Regions from separate parts of the Lysinibacillus sp. FSL L8-0312 genome, predicted to be linked through region 3. Evidence: riboswitches for the same ligand, from Rfam matches in the RefSeq annotation. Region 3 holds a riboswitch; each other region holds the start of a gene.
The links. A riboswitch is a leader RNA that binds a small molecule or an ion and turns the genes downstream of it on or off. The one in region 3 is predicted to bind thiamine pyrophosphate.

Region 1: another riboswitch for thiamine pyrophosphate. It lies ahead of thiM (hydroxyethylthiazole kinase); the one in region 3 lies ahead of MHI22_RS04710 (ABC transporter substrate-binding protein).
Region 2: another riboswitch for thiamine pyrophosphate. It lies ahead of thiW (energy coupling factor transporter S component ThiW); the one in region 3 lies ahead of MHI22_RS04710 (ABC transporter substrate-binding protein).
Region 4: another riboswitch for thiamine pyrophosphate. It lies ahead of thiT (energy-coupled thiamine transporter ThiT); the one in region 3 lies ahead of MHI22_RS04710 (ABC transporter substrate-binding protein).

Annotation. Positions count from the first base shown of each region.
Region 1 covers NZ_JBBOOV010000001.1:2,014,815-2,023,002, reverse strand. Annotated here, with positions in the region: gene thiE (thiamine phosphate synthase) at 1-206, opposite strand, end outside; gene thiD (bifunctional hydroxymethylpyrimidine kinase/phosphomethylpyrimidine kinase) at 196-1,020, opposite strand; gene thiM (hydroxyethylthiazole kinase) at 1,008-1,775, opposite strand; TPP riboswitch at 1,868-1,965, opposite strand; gene mbcS (acyl-CoA synthetase MbcS) at 2,156-3,757, shown strand; gene sppA (signal peptide peptidase SppA) at 3,924-4,937, shown strand; gene MHI22_RS10145 (RDD family protein) at 4,950-5,576, shown strand; gene tpx (thiol peroxidase) at 5,711-6,214, shown strand; gene MHI22_RS10135 (class I SAM-dependent methyltransferase) at 6,305-7,234, shown strand; gene MHI22_RS10130 (universal stress protein) at 7,444-7,893, opposite strand.
Region 2 covers NZ_JBBOOV010000001.1:4,100,803-4,108,990, forward strand. Annotated here, with positions in the region: gene MHI22_RS20440 (VWA domain-containing protein) at 1-1,521, shown strand, start outside; gene thiW (energy coupling factor transporter S component ThiW) at 1,766-2,266, opposite strand; TPP riboswitch at 2,358-2,465, opposite strand; gene MHI22_RS20450 (MFS transporter) at 2,532-3,728, opposite strand; gene MHI22_RS20455 (ABC transporter substrate-binding protein) at 3,957-5,030, opposite strand; gene MHI22_RS20460 (ABC transporter permease) at 5,027-5,824, opposite strand; gene MHI22_RS20465 (ABC transporter permease) at 5,821-6,630, opposite strand; gene MHI22_RS20470 (ABC transporter ATP-binding protein) at 6,620-7,726, opposite strand; gene MHI22_RS20475 (helix-turn-helix domain-containing protein) at 7,744-8,188, opposite strand, start outside.
Region 3 covers NZ_JBBOOV010000001.1:915,396-923,583, forward strand. Annotated here, with positions in the region: gene MHI22_RS04680 (solute symporter family protein) at 1-1,068, shown strand, start outside; gene MHI22_RS04685 (hypothetical protein) at 1,165-1,341, shown strand; gene MHI22_RS04690 (TatD family hydrolase) at 1,365-2,114, opposite strand; gene MHI22_RS04695 (ABC transporter ATP-binding protein) at 2,104-2,853, opposite strand; gene MHI22_RS04700 (ABC transporter permease) at 2,828-3,601, opposite strand; gene MHI22_RS04705 (thiamine-binding protein) at 3,601-3,891, opposite strand; gene MHI22_RS04710 (ABC transporter substrate-binding protein) at 3,893-4,888, opposite strand; TPP riboswitch at 5,042-5,152, opposite strand; gene parC (DNA topoisomerase IV subunit A) at 5,272-7,710, opposite strand; gene parE (DNA topoisomerase IV subunit B) at 7,707-8,188, opposite strand, start outside.
Region 4 covers NZ_JBBOOV010000001.1:2,515,691-2,523,878, reverse strand. Annotated here, with positions in the region: gene MHI22_RS12810 (aminopeptidase) at 1-193, shown strand, start outside; gene MHI22_RS12805 (SGNH/GDSL hydrolase family protein) at 225-1,127, shown strand; gene MHI22_RS12800 (exonuclease SbcCD subunit D) at 1,270-2,427, shown strand; gene MHI22_RS12795 (SMC family ATPase) at 2,424-5,504, shown strand; gene MHI22_RS12790 (hypothetical protein) at 5,546-5,668, opposite strand; gene MHI22_RS12785 (DUF4870 domain-containing protein) at 5,724-6,047, opposite strand; TPP riboswitch at 6,175-6,282, shown strand; gene thiT (energy-coupled thiamine transporter ThiT) at 6,419-6,979, shown strand; gene map (type I methionyl aminopeptidase) at 7,141-7,896, shown strand; gene MHI22_RS12770 (hypothetical protein) at 7,930-8,188, opposite strand, start outside.

The DNA.
Region 1 (8,188 bases), 1.1 Mb from region 3:
GGTACATTATACTGCTGACAAAGTTTTTGACATTGGCGTGCAAATTGTTCATAGGCTAATCCAGTTAAGGCAAGAGACCCTTTCTCGCGAAATTGAAACATCGTAATGCCAGCTTGCAATGCCTTTTCGAGGAGATGGATGGGATTTTGTTGAAAAACATTGCCTGTCCCCATAATAAAATAAAGCTGTAAATCCTCACGTTTCATGAATAATTACCTCACAGGCTTCCTTATGCTGTTGATAAGCGAAATGATTTGTAGGTCCGTGCCCGTTGCCGATGGCTAAATCATGCATAATCGCTAATTGAATAAATTTTTTAGCTTCGATAATAGCCTCTTCCATCGCTAAACCTCGTCCAAGAAAAGCAGTGAGTGCTGCTGAAAATGTACAGCCAGTACCATGTGTATTTTTGGTTTGGATTCGTGGAGACTGCATCGAAAAAGATTGTCCATTTTTGAAAAATACATAATCAATGGCATAAAGTGGTTCTGCTAAATGCCCACCCTTTACAATGACGCATTGTACACCTAGCTGTAAAAAGCTTTGAGCCACTTGTTTCATATCCTCAAAATGGCGAATGGTTCTCCCCGTGAGAGCCTCTGCTTCGGGTATATTTGGCGTAACAATCGTAGCTAGTGGTAGTAAAGATGAGCGTAACGCCTCAATAGCTTCTTGCTGTAATAAGCTTTCTCCACCTTTTGCAATCATCACGGGATCCACAATTAGTGGTATGTTTAATTCACCGATCATGCGTGCGATGGCTTGGATAATACCAGAGGAATAAAGCATGCCTGTTTTCATTGCAGCAATCGGAAAATCTTCGACTAACGCTTGAAATTGTTTTTCCACAAACGAAATGTCAATGGGGAAAACACCTGTCACGCCTGTTGTATTTTGTGCAGTTAAAGCTGTAATAACGGAAGTGCCGAACACCTCTAATTCCTGAAATGTTTTTAAATCAGCCTGTATACCAGCACCGCCACCACTATCTGATCCAGCAATCGTCGTTACAATATGCATGATGCTTCACCATCCTTTGATAAACGATGTATAGCATTAAGCAAAGCTATTTGAAAATCACCGATATCTGCAGTGAATGCAGAAGCTAGTACTGCTGCCTTTTTATAGTAAGTGAGTGTTTCTGCTAATTGGTTGTATGGCTTGTTACCTGCGACATAGGCAGCACCACAAAGCGCACTAAGTAAACAGCCAGTACCAGTGACCTCTGTCATTTGTGGGTGGCCACCAGCTATCCACTGGCTATGCTCACCATTTGTTATAAGATCACGTTCACCTGTTACAATAACGATACAATTATATCGTTGTGCCACTAGTAATGCTTCCGTCTCCAGTGACATGGAGCCATGACCACTATCTACACCTTTCTGTTGCCAATCTACATTGGCTATAGCCGCAAGCTCACCGATATTACAGCGAATTACGGCAAATTGTATGTTTTCAAGTAAGTATTGAACGGTTTCCTTGCGATAAGTTGTAGCCCCTGCCCCAACTGGATCTAATATAACTGGAATGCCAAGTGCATTAGCTTTTTTTCCTGCTAACAGCATGGCGTTTTTGGTGCGAGTATTGAGTGTCCCGATATTAATTAATAATGCTTGTGCCATTGCTACCATTTCCTCAACCTCTTGGCTATCGTCAGCCATAACGGGCGAAGCACCTAATGCTAATAAACCATTTGCTTGGAAATTTGCCACCACATAGTTTGTGATGCAATGAATAAGTGGTTGCTGTTGACGAATTGTTTGAAATATCATTTTAATTTTAGTCCTCCTTTGTGGATGGACGTAAGCATGCAAAAAGGCTCTTTTTATGTGAAAATACACGAAAAAGAGCCTTTCATCTGAAAAAATCGATGTCTGTTGCTCCCTACGTCAGTATTAACTAACAGGTTCAAAGGGTCAGGTTTTACCTTCTCAACTCTTTCGAGTCCCCCTGCAATTTTGCTTTTAGTTGACCAAAATGTACCATACTTTTCATTTGTATTCAATAGCTAGTTTTCCTATCGACAAAACGTGACTGATGCCATATAGCTAGGTATGATAGTTGTCATGACTTTACCTAAATTAAGCGCAAACCATTGAAAATACTGAAAAAGGAGTTTTATAATGTGTCATAGCAAAAGGGGGCATTTGCCATGAAAAGACAAGATTTAGTTGCACCAGAATGGTATAACATAACAGAGGAAATTGAAAAATATGCTCAGGATGCAACGAAAAATGCTTTAATTATTTATGAAGAAAATCAAGCTGTACAATTTATTACATATGCACATTTGATGGAAAAAGCGAATCAAGCAGCACATGTTTTCACCTTACAAGGTTTAACGAAGGGTGATGTGATTTTAGTGATGGTACCACGCTTAGTGGAAGCATATATTGTTTATATTGCAGCATTAAAAGCAGGTTTAACCATCATTCCAAGCTCAGAAATGTTAAGAACAAAAGATATTGAGTATCGCATTCATCACGCCAATGCTAAAGGGGTTGTTGCCTATGAGCCCTATATTGAACAATTTGATGAAGTTGGAAATTTACAGGGCATACAGCAATTTGTCATAGGGAAAGCACATGAGCCTTGGCAGCCTTTACTAGAAAAAATGCACCATCAACCTACAACTTACATAAATCCGACTCCGACAAAAAGTACTGATAATGCATTTTTAGCCTATACAAGCGGCACAACAGGTAACCCGAAGGCAGCGGTACATACACACAGCTGGGGCTATGCTCATTTACGAACAACAGCACCACATTGGTTAGGTGTACAAGAAAATGATATTGTTTGGGCAACAGCAGCACCTGGATGGCAAAAATGGATATGGAGTCCCTTTCTCGCTACATTAGGCAGTGGTGCTACTGCATTTGTTTACAAAGGTAAATTTGATGCTGCTTCCTATTTGGCAATGCTTGAAAAATTCAAAATCAATGTATTATGCTGTACACCAACTGAATATCGTTTTATGGCATCACTTGAAAATTTACACGCATATGATTTACATGCAATTCGCCAAGCTGTATCAGCAGGTGAACCGTTAAATAGTGAGGTTATCAACGTATTTTCAGAAACATTCCATTTACAAGTGCGAGATGGCTATGGTCAAACGGAAAATACATTACTTGTTGGTACAATGGTAGGGATGGAGGCGCGAGTTGGCTCAATGGGAAAACCTACTCCTGGCAACACTGTTAATATTATTAACGATTTCGGCAATCCTGTTGCAGTGGGAGAGGTGGGTGATATTGCTGTTCATCGTGAAACACCAGCTCTCTTTAAAAAATATTTAAATGATCCTGAACGTACAAATTTACAATTCCGTGGTGATTGGTATATAACAGGAGATCGTGCCTACAAAGATGAAGATGGCTACTTTTGGTTTGAGGGTCGAGGAGATGATGTCATTATCTCCTCGGGTTATACAATTGGTCCCTTTGAAGTAGAGGATGCTTTGATGAAGCATCCAACTGTGAAAGAAGCTGCTGTCATTGCCAGTCCAGATAAAGTTCGAGGAAATATTGTAAAGGCATTTATTGTTCTTCGTAATGGTGAAATTGGTGATGAAACACTTATTCAAACACTTCAAAGTCATGTGAAATCATTGACTGCCCCATATAAATATCCACGTGCTATTGAATTTGTCGAAGAGCTACCCAAAACATCCTCTGGAAAAATTCGACGAGTTGAATTACGACAACAAGAAACAAAGCAATGCCATTCATCATCATTTCCTAGGAAATAATGTCGAAAATCAAAGTTCATGCAAAGGTATGGACTTTGATTTTTTTTATTTTTTTAGGTAAGGTAATATGAGGAAATAAATAGCAACAAGCTTTTTGCATATTATTGCAAAAAAATGAAACAAATAAGCAAGTCATTCGTATTACGTGTTGAGGAGGCGGAAAGACATGAATGTAAAAAGGTGGGTTGCTTTAGTAGTCGCAGGTGTTCTTTTACTATTTTCATTAGGAATTAATACCATTTTTGCCCTATTTAAAGCAGATTTCCTAGGTAATTTTGATAGTTTGATGGCTGGGAATAATTTAGATGTATATGAAAATGTCATTGAAGGGGACAATTTTGATAAGCGAATTGCTTATTTAAAGGTAGATGGAGCGATTCAAGATATCGGCTCAAGTACATTATGGCAACCAGTTGCCTATGATCATACATTTTTCTTAGAGCAATTGGATAATATTTTGTATGATGATTCGATACAGGGCGTTGTTTTAAGCGTCAATTCACCAGGTGGTGGTGTGAAAGAATCTGCAGAAATCTATAAAAAGCTGCTAAAAATTAAAGAAGAACGACAAATTCCAATTTATGTATCGATGGATTCGATGGCAGCATCAGGTGGTTATTATATTTCAGCACCTGCAGATAAAATCTTTGCCCATCGTGATACAATAACAGGCTCAATTGGCGTCATTATGCAATCCATTAACTACCAAGCATTGGCTGAAAAAGTAGGAGTTAAATTTGAAACGTTTAAATCAGGGGAGCATAAGGATATGCTAAGCCCAATGCGTGAAGTGACACCAGAAGAACGTGCAATGATGCAGGATATGATTAATGAAACGTATGAAGAATTTGTAGACATTGTAGAGCAGGGACGTAATATGTCTGAAGCAGAAGTGAAGAAGGTTGCAGATGGTCGTATTCTTGGTGGCACAAAAGCGCTTGAAGCAGGTTTAATCGATGAAATTGGTGATGAAGAAGCAGCCATCGCTGCTCTACGTGCAGATTATGGACTGGAAGATGCTGCTTTATTTGAGTATGCGTACGATATGGGAGGCTGGCAATCATACGTTGGGATGAAAATTGGCTCCATGTTTGGTCCATCTGCAGAAGAAAAAATGCTAATGAAAATTATGACCGACTACAGTGCACCGAAAATGATGTATTTATACGGGGAATACTAAGGAGGGAGTACAATGACAAACAATGAATTTGTTATGCAAGGTTCACCCTCTATGGAAAATGGCTTTCTTATGAACGCTCCAGATGAGTCAGTAAAGCATAAAAACTATGCTTTAAAAACGGCTGGTTTTTGGATTCGGTTTTGGGCATTTTTATTAGATGGATTCATTATTTCTGCTGTAGTTGGAATACTTATCAATCCTATCTTTTATCTAATGGATTGGTCCTTATCAGAATCTGTTTGGTATGCACCGATTTCAATCATCACAGCGAGCCTCTATTATAGCTATTTTGTACTGATGACAAAGTTCTTTGGGCAAACACTTGGAAAAATGGTTTTTGGCTTACGTGTTATTTCATTAAAGCATGATAAGCTTACTTGGTCAGATGTGTTATTCCGTGATTGGATTGGCCGCATTATCAATAATATTTTTATGCCTCTGTATATTTTGGTAGTCATTTTACCAGAAAATCAAGGGTTACATGATTATTTTGCAGATACAGCAGTGGTGCACGAAAAAGTCTTTGTTGAAAAGGATCCAGCACCAGCCGCTTTGCCAAAACAGCAAGAGCAGATAGAAACGACTGTGCAAGAGGAAAAAATAGAACTAGCCAAGCTAGAGGAAAAAAATGAACAATAAACAAAAGGCTGTCTCCTAATTCGAGACAGTCTTTCCTATTTCTAAGCTAGTTCTTCTAAAGTAAGCTATCTTAGTTGCAATTAATTCCCTTCATTTAGTAATATTATGTACATATGAAATAAGGAGGCGTTTATATGGCACAAGTAACATTTAAAAATGGTCCAGTAACACTAGTAGGAAATGAAGTAAAGGTGGGCGATCAAGCTCCAGATTTTACGGTATTAGCGAATGACCTATCACCTGTAACATTAAATGATTCAGAAGGTAAAATTCGTCTATTTAGTGTTGTACCATCATTAGATACTGGTGTATGTGATGCACAAACACGCCGTTTTAATGAAGAAGCAGCTAACCTGGGTGACAATGTAGTTATTTATACAGTATCTGTCGATCTTCCATTCGCTCAAAAGCGTTGGTGTGGTGCAGCAGGTATTGATGCAGTGCAAACTGTATCAGATCACCGCGATCTTTCATTTGGTGAAGCGTATGGCGTGTACATTCAAGAATTACGTCTTCTGACACGTGCAGTATTCGTTGTGGATGCAAATAATAAAGTAACATATGTTGAATATGTACCTGAAGCTACAGATCATCCAAACTATGAAGCGGCCATTGCAGCTGTTAAAGCACTAGCATAATGAGCTGCTTTTAGGCTAAGATAATACTAGACAAAGGGGCTGTGACGAGAGTTTGTCACGGCTCTTTTCTGCGTGAAAGGAAGTTTAAATATGGAAAACATCGAGAAATTATTTGGTCTGCTAAATGAGCATGCTGAAAAGATCGAAAAAGAACAAGATTTAACATTGTTAGAAGGGTTGCTAGATGGTCTTGAGGCATGGCTTGATGGCGAAGTGAATTTTTCACAAAAGGATGCAACAAAAGAGGATATTCGCAAAGCTATTCAAATCGCTATTTTAAAAGGAATGCGCAAAGGGTCGCAGCCAAACCATCAAATGACACCTGATACGTTAGGGTTACTAGTTGGCTATTTTGTGGAGCAAATATTTGAAGAGCGCCTTGCAAACGAAAAAATGTCAATTATGGACCCAGCCGTAGGTACGGGGAATTTACTACTAACAGTCATGAATTTATTAGATGGAAAAGTGGAAGCGACAGGCGTAGAGGTTGACGAGCTATTAATTCGTCTTGCTGCTGCTACTGCTGATTTAACAGAACAGCCTATTTCCTTATACCGTCAAGATGCCTTAGAAGATTTATTGGTAAACCCAGTGGATGCCGTTGTTTGTGATTTACCTGTAGGCTATTATCCTAATGAAGAAGTAGCACTCGATTATGAATTATGCGCAGCAGAGGGGATGAGTTATGCTCATCATCTATTCATTGAGCAATCGATGAATTATACGAAGGATGGCGGCTATTTATTTTTCCTTGCGCCATCACATCTTTTTGACTCCGAGCAGTCTAAGCAACTACACAAGTACATTCAAAAGCATGCTTGGATTCAAGCCATTATTCAATTACCTGAGGCTATGTTTGCCAATAAGGCATTAGAAAAAAGTATTGTGATTTTGCAAAAGCAAGCAAAGGAATTGAAAGCACCTAAAGAAGTACTATTAGCAAAAGTACCGAATATGCAGAATAAGCAAGCTCTTGCGCTGTTCTTTGAAAAAGTGAGGATGTGGAAAGAGGGCAAATAATTGCTCTGGAAGCCGACATAAGTAAAAAGATGATGTTACTACTAGCAGAAAAAGACCTTTTGGTAAGGTGAGGGTGATTTCTGTTGGACCAGCGTCCTTTAGAATGAAAAGCCTTTTTCACCCTTCATAGAAATTCTAGTGATCGTTTTGTTTTTCAACACAATGTAAAAAGGTATCCTATGGAAGGATACCTTTTTATGTATTGCGAATTAGTTTTCTGGTGTACGGATAACAAGTACGTCACATTTAGCTGAACGTACAATTGCTTCAGATACTGAACCGATTAGGAAGCGTTCAACTGCATTTAGACCAGTTGCACCACAAATGATTAGATCTGCGTCTACGACTTTAGAAAGCTCTTTTGTAATGATATTTTTAGGAGAGCCGTACTCAATGATAAGATTAACGTTTGTTAAGCCTTCATCTTCAGCTTGTTTTTTGTAACCATTTAATAGCTCTTCAGAGAATGCTTGAGCACGTTCTGCAATGGAACGGTCATATGCTTCGATTGCAGCGAATGAACGTGTATCAATAACATTTACTAGATTTAAGACAGCACCTTCGTTTCGTTTTGCAACATCAATTGACTTACGAAATGCATATTCAGCTTCTTTTGAGCCGTCTACTGCAACAACAATGCTTTTATAATGATTAGCCATTTTGAAAAACCTCCCTAATTTGTATATGTTGATTATACCAAATGATTTTCTAAAGGAAATACTTTCCGAAAGAAAAATATGAAAAAGTGAAGACATTTCATTTCAAAATGTCAATTATATACACTTACTTAATTCCCACTATTTACAGCGTGTAAACGCCTTTTGATCGGTAGAACTTGTGGAAGTATTTACTTCGTTAGCAACTGTTATAGCCGTCTTTTTAGTTTTCAAATATAATAATTTATACCATTATTCATCGTTTAAATATTTAGTATTTTATAAATGTTAGAAATTT
Region 2 (8,188 bases), 3.2 Mb from region 3:
CAAGCAGTCAAAAACTTTGGGGTTGGTTTCACGATGGTTGGTGGAGAAAATAGTTTTGGTTTAGGAGGCTATTTTAAAACGCCAATTGAAACGTTATTGCCTGTGGAGATGGAAATTAAGGGCAAGGAGCAATTACCTTCATTAGGGCTAGTCATAGTGCTGGATCGTTCTGGCAGTATGCATGGCTCGAAGCTAGAGCTAGCTAAGGAAGCAGCGGCACGTTCTGTTGAAATGCTACGAGATGAGGATACATTAGGCTTTATCGCCTTCGATGATCGTCCTTGGGAAATTATAGAAACCGCGCCTCTTAAAAGTAAAGAAGAGGCAGTGGATACCATTCTATCAGTAACACCAGGAGGCGGAACAGAAATCTATAGTTCATTAGCTAAAGCCTATGAAAATCTCGCCGATTTAAAGCTTCAACGTAAACATATTATTCTTTTAACCGATGGGCAATCACAGTCTGGGAATTATGAGGATTTAATTGCTGAGGGAAAAGAAAATGGTATCACTTTATCAACAGTAGCGATTGGACAAGATGCTGATGCTAACTTACTCGAAGCACTTAGTGATATGGGTAGTGGACGGTTCTATGATGTCATTGATGAACAAACCATTCCTTCTATTTTATCTCGTGAAACAGCTATGATTTCTCGCACCTATATTGAGGATAATCCGTTTTATCCAGCAATTTATAATGCCGCAGGATGGAATTCGCTATTTGCCAATGGCGTCCCTCAAATGAATGCTTATATTGGAACGACAGCTAAGCAAGGGACAACCGTAATTGCAGAAAGTGAGAAGGAAGATCCTGTGTTAGCACAATGGCAATATGGACTCGGTAAAACATTTGCTTTTACATCCGATTCAACGGGTAAATGGACAGGAGATTGGGCAAGATGGCAGGACTGGGGAACATTTTGGCAGACGCTTATTTCACAAATGTTGCCAAGCTATAATGATGTTGCCTATGATGTGAGATTAGAAGCTGATGGCTCCTTTATGATTACAGACCCTACAAATGAAGCCGCATTTTTAGACATTGTAGCGGTTAATGAAGCAGGGGAGGAGTTAGAAACTCAGTTAGAAACCATTTCAGCCTCCCAAGTTCGAGCTGTTGTACAGGCCGAACCTGGATTGATTTTCTTCCGTATAGCGGATGAGCAGCAGGCCATTTATCAGGCAGGCCTAAGTGTTCCTTATAGTGCTGAGTATGAACTGCTCCCTGTTAATGAAAAACTGGTTGAAGAGTTAACAAATCAAACAGGGGGAGCCGTTTTAAAAGAACCACAAGATGTGTTCCGTGACTTTACAACCAAAGGAGCGGATCGACAAAACATTGCCACATGGCTTCTTTTAGCAAGTATGCTTCTATTCTTTATGGATATTACCATAAGACGTTTTGGGTGGAGTTTCCTAACAAAAACGAATAAAAAAGAGCAGCCAATTGAGGAGAAACCTGTACAAGCAGAAGACACGAACGTAGCCCAGCTATTAAAGGGTATGAAAAAACGATCATAATAGAGTGAAGGCAGTGCAAAATCATTCCATTTTGCACTGCTTTTTTAAATGCTTTGAGGTTTTAAAAAATGGTGGTTTCCGCTAGGAAAGGGGTGCAAAGGTGATTGACACAGTGCAGCCTTCGAAAAGTGCTTCTCGGGGGAGAGAGACGCTCATAAAGAAACGAACCCCGCTCAAAGACTAGAAAAGAAATCTTCTCGCACATCTTAAAGGATTTCCAAAATCAAAAAGCACTCAGCACCACTCAATAAAGCGAAGAATTAAAGCTCTTTACTGGTACCGATTTTCGCAAAGTGCTAGCTACCATAACACCTAAGATGGCCCCGATGGTACTTGATGTTAAAAAGGCTGGCATGAAGAATAATGCGGCTACGGATGTCTCCATAAGCAATTTTGCATAGGGTACGGCAATAAGTGAAGCTAAAATACCAGTGCCAAAAACTTCGCCGAATCCTGCTAGCCATGATTTTCTACTGTATTTGTAGGCAAGGGCCGCACACAATGCTCCAATGACGCTACCAGGAATCGCTAAAAGAGAGCCTGTACCAGTAAAGATACGAATGATGGCTGTCACAAAGGCAACTAGAACTGTTGGCACGGGTCCTAGTATAATAGCTCCTATTACGTTAACAGCATGCTGAACGGGGTAGGCGCGTGCGATGCCTGTTGGTATGGATACAAAGGTAGATCCTGCTACAGCAATCGCTACTAATAAAGCCATGATTGTCATTTTACGAATTGACATAAGGTTCACTCCTCTTGAATAAAATCATGAGGGAAATTAAAAGGCCGCTTCCTTTAAACAATAGGAAGCGGCCTTGCATAGACAATGATAGTAGCAAGTAGCGCCACTTCCCTCCGCTAGTATGAACTAGATCAGGTTCAAAGGGTCCGTACATCATCATATACGTCTCAGCCTTTTAAAGGCTCCCCTAGTGGTAAATATCATTCAATTTTATTAACCAACATTACTGTAACATAATGTTAAAAATAGTCAATGATTTTTCTGACTATTTCGTATCAGGATGCATTAGATGAGGTGCTTTTTTCAATGTCCAGATGAGTGCAAGGAAGAAGCAGGCTAATAATATGATAGATCCGAAAATATATGGACTGTTCATATTCCAGTCAAATAGTAAACCTGCTAAGGCTGGTCCAATCATATTGCCAAGGCTCATGTAAGCATTATTCAAGCCCGCAGCAAACCCTTGTTCTTTCTCTGCAAGCTTTGAAATTAGTGTATTTACAGCAGGACGAATTAGTGTTGTTGCTGTAGAGAAAATAGTTGCTACAACTAATATAAGAGCGAAGCCAGATACAAACAATATTAAGAAAATAGCAACAGATGCAATAAATAAATTGACTAACACAACTTTCATTTCACCAAAGCGATTAAAAAGTGGTGTAATCACAAACATTTGTACAACTACCCCAAAAGCACCACCGACAACTAAAATAATCGCAATATCTACGGGTGTGTAATTAAACTTTTCTGTCACAAATAATGACAAGGTTGTTTGGAAGTTGGCAATTCCGAACGAGAACACGAGCATGATAATGAGCATAACGAAATAAGGCATATGTATGGAACGAGCCATTTGCTTCGCCAGATTTTCTTGCTTTTGCTTGTCATGTGAAGTGTTTGGTTTAGTAGATGGTAATAAAAAGTAAGATAAAACAGATGCAAGTATGGCAGCAACTCCTGCCGTGAAAAATGGAAAATGTAAACTAACCTTTGCTAAGAAACCACCTATTCCTGGCCCTATCATAAAGCCCAGTGACATAGCAGCACCTAACATACTCATACCTTTTCCACGTTCCTCGTAGGTAGTAACGTCAGCTACAAATGCCATAATAGGAGGTGCAACAAATGCGGAACCTAGACCGCCTAAAAAGCGTGCTAAAAATAGCATCCAGACGTCTGTGGCTAGGCCAAAACCGATTTGTGCAAGACCTGTCACAATAAGACCGAAAATAATTAAATTTTTCCGACCATACTGATCCGAAAGATTCCCAGCAATTGGAGAAAATACGAATTGAGCTAAGGCGAACGTTGCAATTAGCATACCTAGAACTTGTCCTGCTGCACCAAAAATTTTTAAATACTCTGGCATGACAGGAATAATAATTCCAATACTCCCCATTGCGATAAACATATTAAACATTAAAATATATAAAGCCGCCTTATTGGACTTCTGCTGGGTCATCGAATGAACCCCCTTTTTATAATCAAATATACTAAAGTCTATCATAAGATATCCTATCATCATATCGGTTGAAAGTCTGAAATGAAACATACCTGCTAGTGCAGCAATACCAATCCACGATGTAGAAAAGAATAAACAGACAATAGGTGAGGTGCTGCCAGAAGCAGGAAGATAATAGAAAAAGGTCTATCGACAAAATAAAAATTCATCGATAGACCTTTATATGCTTTAACGAATACTCATTTTAAATTCTAAAAACAATTCATTATATTTCCCTAAATAGTCTGGTCCTAAATTTTTATAAACTTCTAATGTATCGCGTTGTTCTTCAGAAGGATAGTAGCGTTCATCAGAAACAACTTCTTCATCCATTAAGTCCATAGCAGCTATATTAGGCGTAGAGTAGCCTACATAATCGGCATTTTGTGCACCCGATTCAGCACTTAGCATGAAATTGATAAAGGCATGGGCACCGTCGATATTTTTCGATGTTTTAGGGATGACCATATTATCGAACCATAAATTCGAGCCTTCCTCAGGTACAGCAAAGTCTAGCTCCTCATTTTCATACATCATATCTGCTGCTTGCCCAGACCAAGTAAGGGCTACAGTGGCCTCATTGTTGATCATTAATGGTGTAATTTCATCTCCAATGATGGCTTTTACATTTGGTGCAAGTGTGATTAATTTATCAGTAGCCTTACGTAGTTCCTGATTATCTAGTGAATTCAAGGAATATCCGAGACTGTTTAAGCCCATTCCAATGACTTCACGAGCACCATCCACTAAAAAGACTTTTCGTTTTAAGGATGGATCCCATAAATCATCCCAAGAAGAGAAATCTAAATCTCCCACAAGGCTTGGATTGTAGACAATGCCTACTGTTCCCCAGAAATAAGGGACCGAATATTTATTGTCATCATCGAATGGTAAATCTAAAAAGTAAGGATCGATATTTTTAAAATTAGGGATTTTTGTTTTATCTAAAGGAATCAATAAATTTTCTTCCTTCATTTTTTCTATCATATATTCAGATGGAACGGCAATATCATATGCTGTTCCACCTTGTTGAATTTTGGTCATCATCGCTTCATTGGAATCAAATGTCTCGTAGATGACATGAATGCCTGTTTCTTTTTCAAATTGTTTCAACAAGTCAGGATCAATATATTCTCCCCAGTTAAAGATTGTTAACGTGTCTTTTCCACTTTTACCGCCGCCTACACTTAAGGCGTCAGCCGCATAGAATAAAAGGGCTGAAACAACAAGGATGGCGATGGTAGCTTGAATTAATGACTTCATCGTTGTCCCTCCATTCTTTTACTCGTACGACTTGTAATGAAATAATAACCAACAACGACTAACACCGTAACAAAGAATACCAAACCAGAAATAGCATTAACCGTTAAAGAAATACCTGCACGGGCCATGGAGTAGATTTCTACAGATAATGTGCTGAAGCCATTACCCGTTACGAAAAATGTCACGGCAAAATCATCTAAAGAATACGTAAGGGCAAGGAAGAAGCCCGCAAAAATCCCTGGTTGAATATAAGGAAGAATGACACGCATCATAATATCCTTTTTCGTAGCCCCTAGATCTAATGCTGCATCGATTAAGGATTTATTCATTTCTAGTAGTTTAGGTAAAACCATTAGAACAACAATCGGTACACTAAATGCGACATGGGCTAACAAGACAGACGCAAAGCCAAGCTTAATGCCAACCATTGTAAATAAAATTAAGAAGCTAGCACCAATAATAACGTCTGGGCTGACGATTAAGACATTGTTTAAGGATAGTAAAGTATTGCGCATTTTTGAATCCTTGACAGTCACAATACCGATTGCACCTAGTGTGCCAATAATAGTAGAAATCAAAGCAGAAAGTAATGCCACGATTACAGTATTAATTAATATAACAAGAAGACGTGAATCTTCAAAAACAGCTTTATAATGCTCTAAAGTAAAGGATTCAAAGTGATTCATGGAGCCGCCACTATTGAACGAGTAAAAGATTAAATAGAAGATGGGAGCATACAGAACGATAAAAACAATCGTTAAATAGACTTTAGCTGATGCAGATAGTTTGTTCATCGTACGCGACCTCCTTTATCTTTTTGTCCCGTAATGAGCATAATAATTACCATGAATAAAATTAAGAACACAGCAATAGTAGAACCCATCCCCCAATTTTGTGTTACAAGAAATTGCTGTTCAATCGCTGTACCAAGGGTGATGACGCGATTTCCGGCAATTAAGCGTGTAATCATAAACAGGGATAGCGCTGGAATAAAGACAACTTGAATTCCAGATTTAACGCCATCCATTGTTAATGGTAAAACGACACGGCGAAAAGTTGTAAAAGCAGAGGCACCTAAATCGCGTGCTGCATAAATAAGTGTTGGGTTTAATCGATCTAAGGAGTTGAAGATCGGTAAAATCATAAACGGAATAAAAATATAGACCGATACAAAGACAAAGCTAATATCCGTAAAGAGCATTTGCTTAGGATCGAAGCCAAATACTTCAATAAATGCATTAATTGGTCCATACAATCCAAAAATGCCGATAAAGGCATATGTTTTTAACAATAGATTAATCCAAGAAGGAATAATGATGAGCAGAAGCCAAAGCTGTTTATGCTTTGTCTTCGTTAAGAAATAAGCAGTTGGGTATGAAATTAATAAAGTAAAGAATGTAATTAAAAAGGCATACCAAAACGAGCTCAATGTCATCTTTAAGTAAACAGAAGTAAAGAACGCTTTATAGTTATCGAGCGTGAAATTGCCATGTAAATCAAGTAGGGAATAATAAACAACGAGGGCAATCGGCGCGATAACGAAAAAGGCAATCCATAACACATATGGAAATAACGCTGATTTCGATGTCTTAGTTTGCATCTTCATCGTCTCCATACGATTCTAATCGTTTATCGAACTCTTCCTCAGTTTCATTTAAGCGCATTACGTGAATAGCCTCAGGATCAAAGCCTAAGCCAATTTCTGTCCCTACTTCTGCTTTTTTCAATGAATGGACTAGCCATTCATTGCCATCCTTATCGTACGTCGATAATTCATAATGTACGCCTCGGAATAATTGTGTATCCACTTTCACCACAAGTTTCCCTTTATCGATAGTTGTCATTTCTAAATCTTCTGGTCGAATAACAATATCAATTTTTTCATTTGGTTTCATCCCTTGGTCGACACATTCAAAAATTTTGCCAGCAAATTCAACTTTGAAATCTTCAATCATCACACCTGGTACAATATTAGATTCACCAATAAAGTCAGCCACGAAGCGGTTAATCGGTTCATCATAAATATCCACTGGCGTACCTGATTGTTGAATTTGTCCTTCACTTAAAACAAAAATCTCATCACTCATAGCAAGTGCTTCTTCTTGATCATGTGTAACAAAGACAAAGGTTTTGCCAAGACGTTGCTGTAATTCACGCAATTCATACTGCATTTCAGTACGTAGCTTTAAGTCTAATGCGGAAAGTGGCTCATCCAGTAAAATGACTTCAGGGTCATTAACAATGGCACGCGCAATCGCCACACGCTGACGCTGCCCACCAGACATTTCAGAGATTTCACGGTTGCTGTAGCCTGCCAAATTGACAAATTTTAATGCCTCAGCCACACGTTCCTTTATTTCATTTTCAGGCAGCTTTTTAATGCGTAGTCCAAATGCGACATTTTCGAAAACATTTAAATGAGGAAATAGCGCATAATCTTGAAAAACAGTATTGACCTGACGTTCATTTGCAGGTACTGCATTAATTTTTTTATCGTGGAAAAATATATCTCCAGTCGTTGGTTCTGTGAAACCAGCAATAATTCGTAAAATGGTTGTTTTTCCACAACCAGATGGACCAAGGAGTGTATAAAATTTACCTTTTTCAAGCTCCAAGTTGATATTCTTTAAGACGACGGTACCGTCACTATAAGACTTTGAAACATTTTCAAAGCGGATAATGGAATTCGTTGTCATTGATGCGCCTCCTTAAGCTATAAATAAGAATCTGTTGCAACGAGTAAAATTTTAGTTTCATCTGCATGTGCATTGAAAATTTGATGATGATCTGTCGCGTCAAAATAAAGAGCATTGCCCTCACTTGCAATATACTGTTCATTCCCTAAAACAAGACGAATACGTCCTTTGACAACATAAATAAATGTTTCTGAGAGCGACGGCTCAAATTGCTTGAATTCGCCATCAGCAGCAAAGGTTAAGAAAATGGGTTCCATCTCTTTTTCGTTAGATGTAGGGATTAGCCATTGAATTTCATAATTTTTTTCTTCATCTGTATAGATAGATTGGTCTTCTTCTGTATAGACAACCTTTTGTTCAGGTGAGTCATCATCAAAAAAATCTTTAGGTGTTGAACCTAACACTTCCAAAATAGAAAATAATGTTTCAATAGAAGGTGAGTTTAAATCACGTTCTAATTGG
Region 3 (8,188 bases):
TTCATGATGACAACATACGTATTATTCGGTGGTATGACAGCGACATCTTGGGTGCAAATCATCAAAGCTTGTCTGTTAATGCTTGGTACAGTGATTATTTCGTTCTTAGTATTAAAAGAGTTTGGCTTCAGTATCTCGACAATGTTTACAGAAATGACAACAGCTACTGATAGTGGTGCTGCTTATTTAAATCCAGGTCTAAAATACACAAATGGACTTGATACAATCTCTATGTTAATTGCCTTAGTATTGGGTACTGCGGGTCTTCCACATATTTTAATGCGTTTCTTTACAGTAAAAGACGCAAAAACAGCTCGTTCATCGGTTATTTGGGCTACTTGGATCGTAGGTATTTTCTACGTTCTAACAATTTTCTTAGGTTTCGGTGCAGCAGCATTCGTTGGGAAAGAAGATATTATCGCTGCAAACGCTGCTGGTAACATGGCTGCCCCACTGCTTGCAGAAGCACTTGGTGGAGACATCCTATTCTCATTCGTTTGTGCGGTAGCCTTCGCAACAATCCTAGCGGTAGTAGCAGGCCTTGTACTTTCAGGTGCATCTGCCCTATCTCATGATATTTATGGACAAATTATCAAAAAGGGTAAAATTACAGAAAAAGAGCAAGTTCTTGCAGCTCGCATTGGTTCCATTACAATCGCTGTTATTTCTATCCTATTAGCACTTGGCGCACAAACATTAAACGTTGCATTCTTAGTATCTCTAGCATTCTGTATTGCGGGATCTGCTAACCTTCCAGTTATTATCTATACAATTTATTGGAAACGCTTTAATACAGCTGGTGCTGTAACGGCGATGTTAACAGGTTTAATTTCTGCATTAGTGTTAGTTGCTATTTCACCAAACGTATGGAATCCAGTTGAAGGTAAGGCGATTTTCGTTGGTGAACCATTAATCATGTTAACGAACCCAGCCTTAATCTCTGTACCACTTGGTTTCCTTGGTGGTTTCATCGGTACATTACTTTCTAAAGAAACGGATGACGCGAAGTATCGTGAAGTTGACGTTAAAGCAAACACAGGTATTTCTGTACAGGACGTATCTCACTAATCACTCAACACCCTCGTAAGCATCTCGCTTACGAGGTTTTACTTTTTCTTCCCTATTCGCTACTATAGAATGAGAAAAAGATTGGAGGTTATGCTCATGTCACAATCAAGGGCTAAAAAGAAACGGATGCATGTTAAACGAACTGTCGGCAAGGATGTTGAAAAAAACCGTCAATCTATATCCTTCAGTACACACGAGCGCATAACAAAAACAAAGAATGAGAAACTCGATCATGATTTCACAAAACATAAAAAGCAGTATAAGGACGACTAACGTTCCCTATACTGCTTTTTCTTTTAAAGCCGATAAAAGGCATTGGTGTTTTGCGTGATAATATGAGCCACTTCCTGTGTCGACAACCCCTTGATGGACGCTATGACCTCAATGGTCGAATGCATCATCCACGGAGATGTACGCTTATTTGTAAACGGTCCTTCAAAAGGCCAAGGACCATCCGTTTCCACCATCATTAGTTCAATGGGATAAGCTTGTATCAACTGTTGAATTTCTTGTTCATACAAACAATCAGGGGTGATCGAAATAAAATAGCCATGCTGAATCATGCGTTTCACCACAGCCTCATCCCCTTTAAACCAATGAAAATGTGCTTGGCGAAGCTGATGTTTGTCAAGTAAATCACAAACGATGCTAGCATCCTCATAGACAGCGTGTAACACTATTGGCTTATCCAATTCCTTTGCCAAGACTATAAAACGCTCTAATAGAGCCACATAAAGTCGGTCATCTATCGTTTGCTGTTGTCTTAAATAATAAGGTAAACCGACCTCACCAACAGCTACCATATGTTCTTTATGTGAACGGATCCAATCAAATAATGCCTCCTCATCGCTTGGATTTGGTAAAGGCTGTTCCGGATGAAAGCCAAAAGCGGCTTTCACTGGCTGATAGTTATTCGATAAATGCAATGTTCTTTTACAGGACGACAACTGCATGCTAACCGCAATCACCGTCTCTACCTCTTCAAGTAAGGCTGGAATTTCCTCATCTCGATACTGATCCAAATGAATATGAGCATCAATCAACAAACATATCACCCTTTTCTTCTTGTAAGTACATAAATAATTGTTGCTTTAACTCGGTGAACGCTGCTGAATGACGAATTTCCTCTTTTCGGGGTCTTTCAAAAGGCACAATGATTTCCTTTTTAACCGTCGCAGGACGTTTGCTTAAAACAAGGATCCGATCCGCTAAAAAGAGTGCTTCCTCAATACTATGCGTGACAAATAGTATTGATTTACGATAGGCTTCCCAGATGGATAATAGCCACGCTTGCATTTCCAGTCTGGTGAATTCATCCAGCGCAGAAAATGGTTCATCTAAGCATAAAATAGGCTTATCACTGACCATCGCACGTATAAAAGATACACGCTGTTGCATGCCGCCTGACAATTCGTTTGGATAAGCATGGATAAATGAACCAAGCCCCACCTTTTCAAGCCACTCTATAGCACGTTCAGCATTTGGTTGATGCTGTAATTCCTCTACGAGTGTGACATTCTCTAAAATCGTGCGCCAAGGTAGTAGACAAGGCTGCTGAGGCATATAACCAATCGTTCCTCTTTTTCGCTGAATGTCCTCTTCATTTAATAAAATGGACCCTTGATCAATCGTAGAAACGCCACCAATTAATTGAAAAAGGGTACTCTTACCACTGCCAGAGGGACCAACAATGGCCACAAACTCTCCATCTTTAACGTCAAAGGATACATCTTCAAGAACTTGCAGGGTATCAAAGGATTTAGCGATGTTTTGAATGCTGAGCATGATAGCCTCTCCCCTTCACCATGAATTTTTCAAGTAAGCGAATACTGCTAAACAACAGTAAGCTTAATAAAACAATCGCAAAAATGGCTACGAATACACGATCAGTGCGGAACGAGGACTGTGCTAAGGTCATATAAACGCCTATTCCTTTTTTTGCACCAAGCCACTCCGCAATAACAGCGCCCATCACACTATACGTCGCAGCAATTTTTACACCTGAAAAAATCGTTGGGTATGCATGAGGCCATTCAAGCTTCCAAAAAGTTTGCGCCTTTGTAGCACCAACCATGGCAAAATAATGCTTTAACTCAGGTGCTGTTTGCCGAAATCCGTCCATTGCCGCAATAACAATGGGGAAAAAGCACACGAGGCAAATAATGATGAGCTTTGGTAATAAACCAAAGCCAAACCAAATAATGAGCAATGGCGCTAAGACAAGAATAGGGATATTTTGCGACATAATTAAAATCGGATAAAACAACTCCCGAATAAATGTAAATCGATGCAAGACAATCGCCACCATTAATCCACAGGCAATACCAATGGCAAGTCCTAATAAGGCTAATTGCATCGTAGCCCAAGCATGTGGTAAAAAGGTTTGATAGGCTTTAAAAGCTTCCAACAAAATACGACTTGGTGCAGGTAATAACCAATGAGGAACTTCAGCCACATGCACAATGAGCTCCCACACGAATAAGAGGAAGGCGATAAAAATAATCGTCCTTCCCTTTTGCAAAGCTTGTTTCATTACTGGTATTTCTCCGTTAATGTATCCATTGTTATACCAGTTGGCTGATATAATATTTTCACTTGTGTAATGACATTGATAGCACCAAGCTCAATCATCTTGTCATTCATTTTTTCAATGATTTGCAGCAACATTGACAGCTCACCTTCCATCGTCGTTTCCAACGGATGTACCTCATATTTCACACCAGCAGCATCTATCACAGCAATCGCCGCATCGACATACGGTATAACATCCTCAAATTTCTCTGTTTTTGGAATGATTTGAACACTGATTAATGAATTCGCCATCTTATTTGGCCTCCTTTTTAGGTAAGAAATCATTTGTAAAGGCTTGTTTCGCATTAAATTCGCCCTCTAACACGTTGTTGCTAGACATCCATTTTGCATAGTTTTCCCATACAGAAAGCTTTTGCTCTCCCCATTGCTTGGCATCATCCTGATATTTATCGGCTAGCCATTCCTGACTTTTATGCACTAACGCTTGATCTAAATCGGGAGCCGCTTCTATTAAAATATCAGCCGCCTCACTTGGATGTGCTATGGCGTATTCATAGCCCTTCGATGCAGCCGCCACAAACGCTTGAACTAGGTCAGGATTGTCCTGGATCATTTTTTCATTTGTAGCTAGAACAGGTGTATAATAGTCCAGCTGATCACTATAATCTGTTAAGTACAGCATATTAATCTTTTCACCCCGTAGCTCAGCTTCAATACCTGTCCACGCGTAATAAATCCAAGCAAAATCAATATCCTTTTGCATCATCGTGAAAAAATCTAAATCTCCTGCATTGACGATATCTAGTTTATGAATGTCTGCCTTTTCTGTTTGCATCAATGATTGTAGGACAGCTTGCTCTAGTGGAGCCCCCCAACCGCCATAGGTTTTACCTTCGAAATCCTTTGGTGATGTAATACCTTTTGATGCAATAGAAGCAAAGCCAGATGTATTATGTTGAATAATAGCAGCAATGGAGACAAGAGGCACATCTTGCACACGAGCCTGTGTAATCCCTTCCTGATAGCTCACACCAAACTCTGCCTTGCCAGAAGCAACAAGCTGATCGGCTCCTGCCTCCCCAGGCATAATAATGTCAACATCTAAGCCCTGCTCCTCAAAATAACCGAGTTTTTTTGCGACATACAGTCCTGTATGATTTGTATTTGGTGTCCAATCTAAGACCACTGATACTTTTTTCAGCTGATCAGTAGCCTGCTTGTCCTCCTTGTCACTACAGCCCACTAACGTTAAAAGTGCAGCCACTAGAATAAATAACCATTTTTTCATGCGAAGTCCTCCTAGTTGATAATGTGAAAGTGTTCATGATTGAATGTTGTCACCAGAAAGAAAGCGTATGCGTTTGGCAAGATATTGCTTGAAAACATAAAAAAACGCCTAGGATTCCTCCCAGACGTATTGCAATCAATCTTCAAAACTTTGCTTTTTTGAATAGATGTTCCCTACGCTGGTACGAGCCAAATCAGGTTCAAAGGGTCAGCGTCTATCGGACACAATCTCAGCTAGCAACTACTAGCCCCCCTACATTCTTGTGCTATGAACTTTTCGTTGATTATTATACCCATAGTTACGCTAAAATGACAAGATGCTATTTTTGACTAACGACTGCTCTCGTAAAAAAACCCAGCACTCCTAAGAGACTGGGCTTATCATTAGCTTAGTTTCTGTTCTTTTTTAGCCGTTAAAACATGGGAAATGGCCCCATCTGTTGCAATATCCACTTTAAACGAACCGTTGGAATGGCGATCAGCACGCGTCAATGTTTGGACATCAATGAGCTCTTGTACACCTTTTTCCGTTTCAATCACTATTTGCTCCTCATTCGTTGCTTGAATAACTGCCACAATACGGTGAGGATTTGCTTTTAATTCTGTTAATACTTTTAGACCACGTTTTGCACGACTTGCCACTTCAACTTCTGCAACATTCATTTTCTTCACGGCTCCACGCTGTGTGACGATTACCACATATTGTGTAGCATCAGGCTGTAGCACATTGACACCGACTAAGGCTTCTCCATCCTTTAGCGTGATGCCTTTGACACCGCCTGTTTTCACCCCTGTAACTGGTAATTCTTCCAGTGGGAAACGAATCGCATAGGCTGTATCCGTTGTTAACATCAGTTCCACATCATCTGTCACAAACGATGCATAGATCATCGCATCGCCCGCTTTAACATTCATTGTTTTTATTGGCTTCGAATAACGCGTCACCGCATAATCTGCCAGTGGGGAGCGTTTAATTTGACCATCTTTTGTAGCTGTTAAAATATACGTATTTGGCTGCTCGAATGTTTCAAAGCCATACACTGCAATAATAGACTCATCTTCCCCTGTTGGCACAATACTTGAAATATGCTGTCCAAGATCCTTCCAGCGAATATCAGGTAGCTCATGAACAGGCTGGTAAATATAATTGCCTCGATTTGTGAACAGTAACAGATGATGCTGTGTATTTAAGGTTGCTTCATACAATAAGTAATCCGAATCCTTCATCGCAAAATCCTGACCATTGGAAGCGGCATGTGAACGTGTGGATGTACGTTTAATATAGCCATCCTTTGTCACCGTCACCACAACCTCTTCACTTGGCACAAGGACATCTAGCGTAATTTTAATTTCTTCTATTTCCTGCTCAATTTTCGAGCGACGTGGCTCTGTGAAGCGTTTCTTAATCTCTAGTAACTCTTGTTTAATGACACGTACAAGCTTGGCTTCACTTTGTAAAATTCCTTCTAGCTTCGCAATCAACTTATTTAACTCGTCTTGCTCTTGACGAAGCTCTGTAATGTCTGTATTCGTTAAACGATATAATTGTAAGCTAACGATCGCCTCGGCTTGTACCTCTGTAAAATCAAACTTCGCTTGTAAATTAAGCTTCGCATCCTTCTTATCGTTAGAAGAACGGATTGTCGCAATCACTTCATCTAAAATGGAGAGTGCTTTAATTAACCCTTCTACAATATGAGAACGATCCTTTGCCTTTTGTAAATCATAAATCGAACGGTTCGTCACCACTTCTTTTTGATGCGCAATATAGGCATCTAGCAATAATGGCAATGTCATCATCGTTGGACGACGATTATGAATAGCAATCATATTAAAATTATAAGCTACCTGTAAATCTGTTGTTTTAAATAGGTATTGTAAGATTCCTTTTCCCGGAACATCCTTTTTCAGCTCAATTACAACACGTAAGCCTGTACGGTCTGATTCATCTCGGATTTCCGCAATACCCTCTAAACGTTTATCTACACGTTGCTCATCAATTTTTTTCACAAGATTCGCTTTATTCACATCATATGGTAATTCCGTGATGACAATTTGCTCTTTGCCACCCTTGATCGGTTCTACTACGGCTTGCGCACGGACAATGATTTTACCTCGACCTGTTTCATAAGCCTTTTTGATGCCATCTACCCCTTGGATAATCCCACCTGTCGGGAAATCCGGCCCTTTAATCACAGTCATCAATTCATCTACTGTCACGTTCGGCTTGTCTAAGCGCATTAACACAGCATCTAGCACTTCATCTAGCGCATGCGGGGGAATATCTGTCGCATAGCCAGCCGAAATCCCTGTAGAGCCATTGACTAGTAAGTTTGGAAAACGTGCAGGTAAAACAGTCGGCTCCATATCTTGATCATCAAAGTTTGGTACAAACTCGACCGTTTTCTTGCCAATATCTCGTAGCATTTCACCAGCAATAGCAGACAGTCTCGCCTCTGTATAACGCATCGCAGCTGGAGGATCACCATCAACCGAACCATTGTTACCATGCATCTCAATAAGCATATGACGTGCCTTCCAGTCCTGACTCATACGTACCATTGCTTCATAAACAGAGCTATCACCGTGCGGATGGTAATTACCGATTACGTTCCCGACAGTTTTTGCGGATTTTCGAAACGGTTTATCCTGTGTATTGCCTTCTGTAAACATTGCATATAAAATACGACGCTGTACTGGTTTAAGACCGTCACGTGCATCAGGCAACGCGCGGTCTTGAATAATATATTTACTATAGCGACCAAAACGATCACCCATCACTTCTTCTAGCGGTAAATCTTGAAACTTTTCTGTACTACTCATGCTTGGTCCTCCTCTTGTTGGATGAATTCATTTTCTAAAATATTTGAATCATCCTCCATACCGAAGTCAACATTGGCTTCGATCCATTTACGACGCGGTTCTACTTTATCACCCATTAACGTCGTGACACGTCTCTCTGCACGTGCACCATCCTCGATTGTGACACGAATTAATGTCCGTGTCTCAGGGTTCATTGTCGTATCCCATAGCTGGTCAGCATTCATCTCACCAAGACCTTTATAGCGCTGCAATATGTAACCCTTTCCAACTTTCTGGATGGCCTTTTGTAAATCGTTTTCTGTCCAAGCATATTCAATCACTTCTTTTTTACCAGTACCTTTTGATACCTTATAAAGTGGTGGTAAAGCGATATAGACTTTGCCTCCTTCAATGAGTGGACGCATATAACGATAGAAGAACGTTAAGAGCAAGACTTGAATATGTGCCCCGTCCGTATCCGCATCGGTCATAATCACTA
Region 4 (8,188 bases), 1.6 Mb from region 3:
TATTGGTGAAGCATATCCGACTTGCTTAGAAGGTGGTAGAGACTTAGAAAATGGTCAGCTTGAAGCATTAGGAGCTAATATTTCTGTGACACATGAAGATTTTATGATTGGCAGCGGAGAAATGGACATTGATGGTATTTTACCAGATGGTACGGTAGAGCCTATTTTCCGTAAGGGTAGCTGGGCTTTTTAATCTTTAGTCAGAAAGAAAAGGAGGAGAGCAGATGAGACGATTATGGAGCTTAATCGGTGTGACGATATTATCCATGACATATTGGACTCCATCTGCTTTTGCTCAAACGGAAAGCTACGTGGCGATTGGAGATTCATTAGCTGCAGGTCAAACACCTTATCAAGAAATTGATGTAGGGTATAGTGATTTAATTGCCATGAAATTAAGTTCGATTGGACAATTATCGTTTTATACAAAAGAGCTTGCTTTTCCAGGCTTTACAACAGCGAATGTGTTAGACCGAATTCAATCGGAGGAAGCGCAACATTTATTAGCAAACGCCACACTGATTACGGTGTCAGCAGGTGCCAATGATTTATTGCGTCTTGTTCAGGTGAACCCAAGTGCTGGAACTTTAGCTTTTTCACAGTTGCAGACAGATTACGCTTTAAACTTGGCGAGAAAAAATATGACAACGATTTTAGATGAGTTAGTAGAACGTGCACCAAAAGCAAAGGTATATGTCATGGGCTATTATTTTGCCTATCCAACTGTCCATCCGTCACAAAAAGAAGGAACCAATGCACAGCTAGTTAAATTAAATGCGATTTTACAGCAACAGGCAGAGCATGCAGGAGCAGTTTATGTAGATGTCTATGATGCCTTTGGATTGAATGGAACAAGCTATTTACCAAATAGTGCTGACGTCCACCCGAATGCTGAAGGCTATCGTCAAATGGCTAACTCATTTTTACAGGCTTATAGTGGTAGTGATGCTTTACAGATTTCTTCATCAGAATTACCTAAGGCAAATCCTTTGTCATTTGAGGAAATTGTCAAGCAACAATCATCAGCGAAGCCCCAGAAAGAGAAAGTGACACAACAACAGCCTGCTCGTGTTGCTTACGTTATTCAGGGATTCCCAGGTTATCAAGCTTTTATCAAAAACATCTAAATAATCGTTAGCAAAGGCATCTTACCCAATAAGATGCTTTTTCTCTATGAAAGCCAATATTGGATAGAACTACTAAACTGCTAGAGAGCACTAGAGAGGGAATAGTCATGCTAAAATAGAAAGAAGACTAGGAGGTACAACAATGAAAATATTTCATACAGCAGATTGGCACTTAGGAAAACTTGTTCAAGGTGTCTATATGACAGAAGATCAACAGTATATTCTCGAACAATTTATACAAGCGATAGATGAGGAAAAACCAGATGTAATTGTCATAGCAGGTGATCTATATGACCGTTCGATGCCTCCTATAGAGGCAGTCAATTTACTAAATGATGTAGTAGCGAAAATTGTATTAGAGAAGAAGATTCCTGTTTTAGCGGTGGCGGGAAATCATGATAGTGCAGGTCGACTGAATTTCGGTAGTCGTTTAATGAGTGATAGCGGTTTATATATCAAGGGTCAATTTACAAAAAATCATGCACCTATTGTTTTGAATGATGAGCATGGCGAAGTGCATTTCCATCTTGTACCGTATGCAGAGCCGGCTTCTATTCGCAGCATCTTTGAAGAAGAGGCAATCCGCTCTCATCAAGATGCCATGCAAAAAATAATTGAGTATATCACGCCAGACATGGATTCAAGCAAACGTCATGTTTTTGTTGGACATGCTTTTGTAACGAAGTATGGTGAGGAAGAAGCGAATACAAGTGATTCAGAGCGACCGCTTTCCATAGGAGGCTCAGATTGTGTGAGTGCAGCTTTATTTAAACCCTTTCATTATACAGCACTTGGGCATCTACATAAGGCACATTTTGTCTTAAATGAAACCATTCGCTATGCAGGCTCTCCATTAAAATATTCGTTATCTGAGCATTTACATGAAAAAGGCTTTTTAATCATTGATTTAGATGAGCATGGTAATAGCACAGTAACTAAAAGAAAGCTTGTGCCAAGAAGAGATTTACGAGTAGTAGAAGGTCAATTAGAGGATTTATTAAAGCTCACACCAAGTGATGATTATGTATTTGTCAGATTGACGGATACAACTTCGGTGTCTTCGCCGATGGAACGCATTCGCAGTGTGTTTCCGCACGCTATGCATGTGGAACGTAAGGTATTACGACAAGAGGTGTCGCGTGAGCTACAAGTTGTAGAAACGGAAAAACTAGAGGATATTGATTTATTCCGTTCTTTCTTTACCGATATTATCGGTATTCAGCCAGATGAAGATACGGAACGCCTTTTCACAGAGATGTTACAGGAATTATTAGATGAGGAGCGAGAGACAGTAAAATGAAGCCATTAAAGTTAACGATTACTGCATTTGGTCCCTATAAAGACACTGAAGTAATTGATTTTCAAGAACTAGGGGAACATCGATTGTTTGCTATTTCTGGTAAAACCGGTGCTGGAAAAACAACCATTTTTGATGCCATTTGTTATGCCCTTTACGGATCAGGCAGTGGTGAGGATCGTCAGGATACGGCTTTACTGCGAAGTGGCTTTGCTCATGATGATATTTATACAGCTGTAGAGCTCATGTTTGAAATGCATGGAAGGGTCTATCAAATAATACGACAGCCCGGTCATATTAAAGAAAAAAATAAAACGATTACTGGGAAGAAAATAGAGTTAGCTGAAGTAAAAGAGGGAAAGCTTGATTATAGCATTGTAGAGAAGCAGCAAACGCTTGAAGTCGATAAAAAATTGCAGGAAATAATAGGTCTCACAAAAGATCAATTTAGCCAAATTGTGATGCTACCTCAAGGTGAATTTCGCAAGCTATTAACCTCAGATTCTACAAACAAAGAAGTTATTTTGCGGAAAATCTTTAAAACAGACCGCTTTGGTGTCATGACGAAAAAGCTTGATGCTAAACGAAAAGAGGCAGAGAGTGATCTACAACGTGCCAAACAATTAAAAGAACATTTACTTGGTCAAATTGACGGTGTCTTACCACAACGTTCATCAGCGTTATTCACATTAATTGCTGACAAAACGGAAAATTTACATCAACTAAAGCAGGCACTTGATGAGGAGATTATTTACTATACAAAATGTATTGAGGATGAACAGCTACAATATGAAGAAGCTTATAGCCTTCATCAAAAAGAACAAGAATATTATCGATTAGCTAAAACACTGAATGAGCAATTTGATGAGCAAGCGAATCGACAGCAGCGACTACAAATGCTGTTACAAGAGCAGGACGCATATAGCGCGAAGGAGCAGGAGATTGTTTTAGCAGAACAAGCAGAGCGACTTGTGCTACTTGAACAACAATGCATTGATTTACGTGCTGAACTTAATGTAAAGGAACAAGCTTTTCAGCAAGCACAAGTTAAGCATCAGCAAACAGAAGAGCAACTGCAGCGAGCCCAAGAAAAATATAGGGTAGAAGAGGCGAAAGAGCCTGAGCGTCAACAAATTTTGCAGCAGGAATTGCAATTATTAGCGTCATTGCCTAAATGCGAGGCCTATGAAAACAACGTGCAGCAGCTGCAAATAGCTGAGCAGTATGTTGAAACAGCAAAAATGGCGGTGGCTGATAACCTGACGTTATTGGAAAAAGAACAAGAGCAATTGCAGCAATTTTCTCAAACGATGGAAGGCTATGAAAAACAGGTTGAGCCATATGAAAGCTACTTAGAACAGTTACCGAAACTACGTGAACAGGTAGCTTTAGTCAAACAAGCTGAGAAATATAAAAGTGCCGTAGAGTTAGCACAGCAGGACGTAGCTGCCTCAGACATTCACTATCAAGAAAGTAAAAAGGCCCTTCTATTATTGCAGCAACGGTGGCTGACAAGTCAGGCTAGTATTTTAGCGGAACAGCTAAAGGAAGGGGAGCCTTGCCCTGTTTGTGGCAGTATGACTCACGAGAAAACACATAAAGAGCAACTGGAAGTTATTGAACTTGCTCAAGTGGAAACGTTAAGAGTGAAGGCTTCTTCAGACGAGCGTATGTATCTAAAGAAGGCAGCACTTTTGTCATCTACGCAACAGCTTCTTCAAGATACATATCAGCAGCTAGAAGCACAGCATATTAAACAAGAAGACCAAGCACAGCTCATCGCTACTTTACACAAGACGGAGCAAGAGATTGCGAGCTTAAAAGTTGTCCATCATCAACTAGCAGATATGCGATTAAAGCTAAAGCATCAACGTGATAGAATAGAGCAGCTTAGAAATAAACAGATGGAATTAGAGCAATATTTAGCTGAGCACATGAAAGAATGGACAAGATTACAAGCGGTTGTAGAAGAACAGCTCAAGCAGATGCCAGCCAATTTACCAACATTACAGCAATTAAAGCAACAACTTACGGATGTTAGTAAACAGAAAATGGATTTGCAAAAAACATGGCAAGAGAGTCAAGAAAATTTGCATGTCGTAAAAGAAGCGACAAGTAATGCAAAACTAACTGTAGAAATCGCCAAACAATCTTTTGAGGAATTACAGCTCAAAATGAATGAAAAGCGGCAGCAATTTTCAGCAAGCATGCAGGAAATCGGCTTTGACAGCTATGAGGAATACGCAGCTGCCAAACGGAGTGCGAGCCAATTGGAGGCACTTCGCAAAGTATGCAGTGACTATGCTTTACAGGTACATACCCTGAAAATCCAAATAACTGAAGGGGCTATGTATCTTCAAGGGAAAGAGAAGCAAGATTTAGTGATGATGGAAGCAAAAGTAGAACAACTTCGTACAGCGTATGAGGAAGCATTTAAACGTTTGCAACAGATGAATGGTTTTGCACAAGCATGCCAGGGCTTTATAAAAAAAGTAGAAGAAACAGCGAGAGAGCTTCAGTTACTTGAACAAGAAGCTGGTCGAGTAAAGGAACTCTATGGATTATTAAACGGACAAAATTCGAAAAAGCTGTCCTTTGAGCGATACATTCAAATTAATTACTTAGACCAAATTACCGATGCCGCTAATATTCGTCTTTATCACTTATCAAATGGTCAATTTGAGCTTAGACGTTCTGATAGACTAGAAAAGCATGCGAAGCAAAGTGGGCTTGGGCTTGATGTATATGATGCCTATACGGATCAATTACGTGATGTGAAAACATTATCCGGTGGCGAAAAATTTAATGCTTCCTTAAGTCTTGCTTTAGGAATGGCAGATGTCATTCAAAGCTTCCAAGGGAATATTCATATTGAAACCATGTTTATTGATGAGGGCTTTGGCTCGCTTGATGAGGAATCTTTGAATAAAGCAATTGATACATTAATTGCTTTACAGGATTCTGGTCGTATGATTGGCGTGATTTCTCATGTGCCTGAATTAAAATCAGCGATGCCAGCGGTCTTACATGTAGAAAAAACATTGAATGGACATAGTCAAACCCACTTTGAAGTGAAATAAATAAAAGGCGTATTTCCAAAACAAGGGAATACGCCTGCTGTTTATTTTTTTCGAGGAATGGCTGTAGGTGTTGTCCCTTTTTTTGCAGCCATTACTTTTTTCACGATAGGAATAACAATAGGTGCTAATTTTACGGCGGTTTTCACAACATTTGATAATTTCATTCAAAAACAGCTCCTTTTACAATTACTACTACCTGTTTCGCTTAAAAATGAAACATTAACGAATAACACGAACAGCTTGAATAATATTCCATATTACAATTCCTAGTGAGACGATGGCATAAATGGCAAACGAAACGAACCAAATAATCAACATCGTATTATTGCCTGACGTTGGATCCAAATTAAATGTAGAAAAAACAAAGACAATAAAGAACAGAATGCCGAAAACAAAAGGAATTAAATGAGAGATAAGTGCACGAATTGAATGTCTTTTTACGTCACTATCTTTCGTAATAATGTACACAATTAATGGGACGATAAAAGGGGCGAAGAAAATACTTAAATAACTAAAGGCAGATAAAATTTTTTGGTTCTCCATAGTTGTACCTCCTTTTTTAATATTTACGCATGAAAAACAGCAAAGTTTCAAAAAAATAATATATGGAAGAGGTTGTAATCCTTCTATCCTTTGCGTACAATGAGAATGTTCGAATAAATTCAGATGTAACGACCACAAGGGGAGCTGATGATGTCAGCTGAGACTGGGCACGTAATGCCTTGACTCTTTGAACCTGTAAGTTAACGCTTGCGTAGGGATGTGGATAGAAACCGACACTAGTACGATGTGAGGCTCTGTCCTGGCATCGTTTTTTCATTCTTGAGGGAATAAAAAGGTGTCAGAAAGAGACATATCAGCGCATTTCTATTCCTGCTCTTGTATCCTACATCGGAACAAAGGAGAGAATATATATGGACAAAAAAAGACTATTAATGCTTGTGGAGATTGCGATATTTGCAGCAATCGGTCTTGTGCTTGATCAGGTTTCCTTTAAAGTATGGGCACAAGGTGGCTCTGTTAGTCTAGTCATGGTACCTATTATGTTAATAGCATTTCGCTGGGGCTTAGTAGCTGGGCTAACAACTGGATTACTCGTGGGTGTAATGCAAACCATGTTTGGTGCTACGATTGTGCACTGGCTACAAGGATTCCTTGATTATGGTGTTGCTTTCACAGTTGTAGGATTAGCGGCGGTTGTGCGTGGACCCGTGTTGGCGGCTGCCAAAAATGCCAACAAAACAAAAATGGCACTTTACATTATATTAGGTACGGTACTTGCGGGCTTTTTACGATATGCAGCCCACACGATGGCTGGCGCTGTATTTTTTGCAGAATATGCTGGCGATCAAAATGCATGGATCTATTCCATCATCTATAATGGTACATATATGCTACCAGCAACTATTTTAACGGCAATTGTAGGCGTTCTTTTATTCGCAGCTGCTCCACAATTAATGCAAAGAAAAGCATAAAACATGCCCCTCACATTTGTGAAGGGGCTTTTTTGTCGCAAATAACTCTTTGCGCACTTCGCAAAGTAAGGAAGCATACAATATTTAAAGCGTTTATCGTTATACGCATAACAAGTTATGTTATATTAAAGTATAGATATTAGATGAAAGGGACGTTATACATGATTGTAAAAACGCAAGAAGAGATTGAAGCTTTTAAAAAAATAGGACGCATTTGTGCTGAAATTCGTGAAGCGATGAAAGCTGCCACAAAACCAGGTGTTACAACATTGGAGCTAGATGAAATTGCTGGCCGTATGTTTGCAGAGGCTGGCGCGATATCTGGTCCAAAGGGAGAATATGATTTCCCAGGGTATACATGTATTAGTGTCAATGAAGAAGTGGCGCATGGTATCCCCGGAAAACGTGTTATTCAAGAGGGGGATATTGTAAATATCGATGTTTCTGGTTCATTAAATGGCTACTTTGCTGACACTGGTATTTCATTTGTGGTTGGTGATGGCTATGAGGACAAAGAAAAGCTATGTCGCGTTGCCAAAAGCGCCTTTGATCGAGCAATGACAAAGGTAAAGGCTGGGTCTAAATTAAATCAAATTGGTAAGGCAGTTGAACGTGAGGCGAATGCTAATGGCTTAACTGTTATTATGAATTTAACTGGTCATGGCTTAGGTCAATCTTTACATGATGAGCCGAATCACATTTTAAATTACTATGATGCATGGGATTCTACAATTATGAAAGAAGGTATGGTGCTTGCGGTTGAGCCGTTTATCTCAGCGAAGGCAGAGCATATTGTAGAAGCTGGTGATGGTTGGACATTCATTACACCTGATAAATCACTTGTAGCTCAAATTGAACATTCAGTCATTGTAACAAAAGATAAACCGATTATCCTAACATCATTAGACGAAGAATAGAATGCAATGAAATGAAAAATCCTGCTTACCAATTTATTTTTGGTAGGCAGGATTTTTTTTAATAAATAAAATACCAACAAAGAGAACACCACATAAAAAGAAGGCGGCGGTAGTGACAAGTAGCTCATCAAAACCATTATGTAAGGCGATTCCTATATAAGCCCAAATAAAAACACTAGGAAACAAAATATCAAAGTGATGGAAACGGATATGTAGCGCAAGTGCTCCACCTAATGTCAGCAAAATTACTGCCCAAAGAGGCGTACTAAGACCAAAGCCGTTCCAACCATAA